2 regions of the Pseudomonas sp. H11T01 genome follow, and region 1 is predicted to be linked to the other one. Evidence: predicted binding sites of a transcription regulator. Region 1 holds the regulator's gene; the other holds the start of a gene.
What was found. Region 1 encodes sigma-54, which starts transcription at its own class of promoters, with help from an activator protein. Its sites were predicted from a motif close to ANTGGCATNNANNTTGCTNT; they were not measured.
Positions count from the first base shown of each region.

Region 2: nirB (nitrite reductase large subunit NirB) is a predicted target of sigma-54. The motif match lies at 1,117-1,136, and genes of this name have one in related genera.

Region 1 is NZ_JBLYED010000019.1:75,182-77,386, reverse strand. It holds gene ACN1C3_RS23350 (RNA polymerase factor sigma-54) at 169-1,662, shown strand; gene hpf (ribosome hibernation-promoting factor, HPF/YfiA family) at 1,780-2,088, shown strand; gene ptsN (PTS IIA-like nitrogen regulatory protein PtsN) at 2,101-2,205, shown strand, end outside.
Region 2 is NZ_JBLYED010000006.1:190,331-192,535, reverse strand. It holds gene nirB (nitrite reductase large subunit NirB) at 1-872, opposite strand, end outside; gene ACN1C3_RS10340 (hypothetical protein) at 2,141-2,205, shown strand, end outside.

The sequences.
Region 1 (2,205 bases):
GCTAGTCGCCAGAGCGTCGGTAGCAATAAGATCCTTTAAAATTTTATTGTTACAGCGCTCTAGGCAAACACTCCAGTTTCAGGCATATAATTTGCTTATGTTTGGCGCTTCGGCGCCCTGTAGTGGATGGCGCATGCGCGCCGGCGAATAAGGTGTTAAGCCCCTGCCATGAAACCATCGCTAGTCTTGAGAATGGGCCAGCAGCTGACGATGACACCGCAGCTGCAACAGGCCATCCGCCTGCTCCAATTGTCGACCCTGGACCTGCAACAGGAAATTCAGGAGGCACTGGAGTCCAATCCGATGCTCGAACGCCAGGAAGAGGGCGACGACTTCGATAACACCGACCCTCTGGCCGACAACGTCGAGCAGAAACCCAACGCAGATGTTCAGGAACCTTCCTACCAGGAATCCGCCCCGACAGTGGATAACCTCGAGGAAGGCGACTGGAACGAGCGTATCCCTAACGAACTGCCGGTCGACACTGCCTGGGAAGATGTCTACCAGACCAGCGCCAGCAGCCTGCCGAGCAACGATGACGACGAGTGGGACTTCACCACCCGCACATCGGCTGGTGAGAGCCTGCAGAGCCATTTGCTCTGGCAACTCAACCTCGCGCCTATGTCCGACACCGATCGCCTGATCGCCGTAACCCTGATCGACTGCATCAACAATCAGGGCTACCTGGACGAGACCCTCGAGGAAATCCTTGAAGCCTTCGACCCGGAACTGGACATCGAACTAGACGAGATTGAAGCCGTCCTGCATCGCATCCAACAATTCGAGCCGGCCGGCATCGGTGCGCGCAACCTGGGCGAGTGCCTGTTGCTGCAACTGCGCCAATTGCCAGCCAAAACACCTTGGCTGACTGAGGCAAAACGCCTGGTCATCGACTTCATCGACCTGCTCGGTAGCCGCGACTACAGTCAGCTGATGCGCCGCATGAAGCTTAAGGAAGACGAGCTGCGCCAGATCATCGAGCTGGTGCAAAGCCTCAACCCGCGCCCGGGCTCGCAAATCGAGTCCAGTGAAGCCGAATACGTCGTCCCTGACGTGATCGTGCGCAAGGACAACGAACGCTGGCTGGTAGAGCTTAATCAGGAATCCGTGCCACGCCTGCGGGTCAACCCGCAGTACGCCGGTTTCGTGCGTCGCGCCGACACCAGCGCCGACAACACCTTCATGCGCAACCAGTTGCAGGAAGCCCGCTGGTTCATCAAGAGCCTGCAAAGTCGCAACGAAACCCTGATGAAAGTTGCCACCCAGATCGTCGAGCATCAGCGCGGCTTTCTCGAGTACGGCGATGAGGCGATGAAACCGCTGGTGCTGCATGACATCGCCGAGGCGGTCGGCATGCACGAGTCGACGATTTCGCGGGTCACCACGCAAAAATTCATGCATACCCCGCGCGGTATCTACGAACTGAAATACTTTTTCTCCAGCCACGTAAGTACCTCTGAAGGCGGTGAATGCTCGTCCACGGCGATCCGCGCGATCATCAAAAAACTGGTTGCCGCGGAAAATCAGAAAAAGCCGTTGAGTGACAGCAAGATCGCTGGTTTACTGGAGGCACAAGGCATTCAGGTAGCCCGCCGCACCGTCGCCAAGTACCGCGAATCCCTTGGAATCGCGCCTTCGAGCGAACGCAAGCGGTTGATGTAACGGGCCACGCCACAGCGTTCCAGGGTGTGTTTGAAAACCCAGAAAGTTTTCGGACACAGCCTAGTGGCAGGCAAACCAGCCTGCCGCCTTATGCACTGGCAACGAAGGAGAAGCTGTATGCAAGTCAACATCAGTGGACACCAACTGGAAGTGACCGAACCTCTGCGCGCCTACATCGGCGAAAAGCTTGAGCGATTGGAAAGGCATTTCGACAAGATCACTAACGTGCAAGTCACGATGACGGTCGAGAAGCTGAAGCAGAAAATCGAAGCTACCTTGCATATCCCCGGCAATGAAGTGGTCGCCAACGCCGAGCATGAAGACATGTATGCGGCGATCGACGCACTCACCGACAAGCTGGATCGCCAACTCAAAAAGCATAAGGAAAAGACCCAAAGTGTCCTCCAGGGCGCAACAGGTCGTTAACACTCCCAACCCATGATCCGACTTGAAAACATCCTGACCCCCGGCCGTTCTTTGGTGAACGTGCCGGGCGGCAGTAAAAAGCGCGCCCTTGAACAAATTGCCAACCTGATCAGCCGC
Region 2 (2,205 bases), on a different contig from region 1:
TTCCAGGAAGCGCACTCGCCGATGGCGAAGATGTCGGGGTCGCTGGTGCGGCAATGATTGTCGACCACCAGACCGCCACGGGTTGCCACCTCCAGCCCGGCGCTGCGGCCAATCGCGTCCTGCGGACGGATACCGGCGGAGAACACGATCAGATCGGTTTCAAGGAACTCGCCACCGTTGAAGTTCATGCGGTAGGCATACTCTTCACCGATGACAATCTCTTGTGTTGCTCGCGAAAGGTGTACGCCAACACCCAAGGCCTCGATCCGTGCCCGCAGCGCCTCACCGCCACTGGCGTCCAGTTGCACCGGCATCAGCTGCGGGGCGAACTCGACGACATGGGCTTCCAGCCCCAGAGACTTGAGCGCATTGGCGGCTTCAAGGCCGAGCAACCCACCGCCGACCACCACGCCGCGTCGGGCATTAGTGGCGGCTTCGCGGATTGCGTCGAGGTCGTCCAGAGTGCGGTAAACCAACCGTGAGCGGCCCTCGGCGCCGGGGATTGGCGGCACAAAGGGATAGGAGCCGGTGGCCAACACTAGACGGTCGTAAGCCTGGCGTCCGGCGCTGGTGACCACTTCCTTATGCTCGCGGTCGATTTCCAGTACCTGCACCCCGAGGTGCAACTGCACGCCATGGCGGGCGTACAGATCAGCCTCGCCAAGGGCAAGGGACTCGGCATCACGGCCGCCGAAATATTCGGAGAGGTGCACGCGGTCATAGGCACGCTGGCGCTCCTCACCGAACACATGCACGTGATAGTGGGCGAGGGCTCCGTGCTCGATCAGTTGCTCGACACAATGGTGGCCGACCATGCCGTTGCCGATGACGACCAGTGTTTCGCTTTTGATCGGGGTGACGATAGCGTTCATAGCCTTTCCTCAGTCGAAGCCGCGCCTTGGCATGGCCAGAAAAAAACCAAAAAAAAACGCCTGGAGCCGTCTAGCAGCTCCAGGCGCCTTTGCCTGGTATTCATGGATGTCTGGTGGGTGATTAACCGAGGCCGCGTTGCCTGGTTCACCTGTCCCGTGCCTCTGGAGGCTGATGGTCGGCGATGACCACGTGGGACGTCCGCCAAAGAGTTCGGCGGGAATATCAGTACATGTTTATCAGAGCTAAGCAGATTTCATGCCAGTCTCGGCGGAGCCTGTTTCGATCCCGGGAAACGGCCAGTGGGCGGGCGGGTAAAGCGCTACAACGTGGGTTTGTTCAGAGACATTTGACTGCGTTCGTCAGCTTCGCCTGGTCATTTGTTACAGCGGCGAATTGAACCAGAAGGGTGCGGATACGTTTGCCGGTGTCTTTTTTGGGGCAAGCCGATGGCGAGCTGTAGATACCGTTTTAACCCTCACCTGTCTCTCACGGCTGTACCCAGATCCACTGTGGGAGCTGGCTTGCCTGCGAAGGCGGCCTGGCAGCCGGCCTATCTCTCACGGGTGTACATATCCATTTCTGCGGTAACGGCCACTTAGGGTTTCGCTTTTACAGCGAGGCACTTTTGTCAACGAACGCCACAAAAGTTCCCAAAAAGGCTTGCCCCAAGCGTACGGCACCTCGCCTAGGCTCGGCGTTCCCTCGCTCCGGCATTCATCAGGGGGCATCGCCTCCGGTCGGCTTCGCTTCGACCTCCTCTCGATGTGTTCGACTTCGTCGAACGGCGCTTCGCGCCTACCCCCTGATGAACGCCTCCACTCGGCCTTCCGAAGGGGCGGGTGGATCAAGATCAAAAGCTGCAGGCGAGCTAACGCTCGGCCTGTTGAGTGGTGAAGGAGTATTCGATCTGAGCTGCCGAAGGTTCGGGCCGCGTTCGGACGATCTTTTGGGGTCCGACGCCGCACGTCTTACGCCTGTCTCGGAAATCCCGTCACATCAACACCTTGCATCGTTCTGAGGACGAAGCTTATAGTCCGCCGGTCGCCCATATGGCGACCGGGTTTGGCGACCTGGTAGTGGTATGCAAAAGCTGTCTGCTTGCTTGCAGGCGCTTGTGCACCCGCAAGGCTGCTTTATGGCAGCTGTGCGCGGGAGACCTTCGGGTCTGCCGGTCTCCACTCCGGTTCGCCAACCTGCGTACAGCTGCCACCCTTTCGTTTGGCGACGATTGAGCGGTAGCTCTCTTCAATTTAGTGGAGCTTTACCCATGAACCGATACATGCCCATCACCGGAGTCGACAACGACTTCCACGCCCTGCTGATCGACACCGA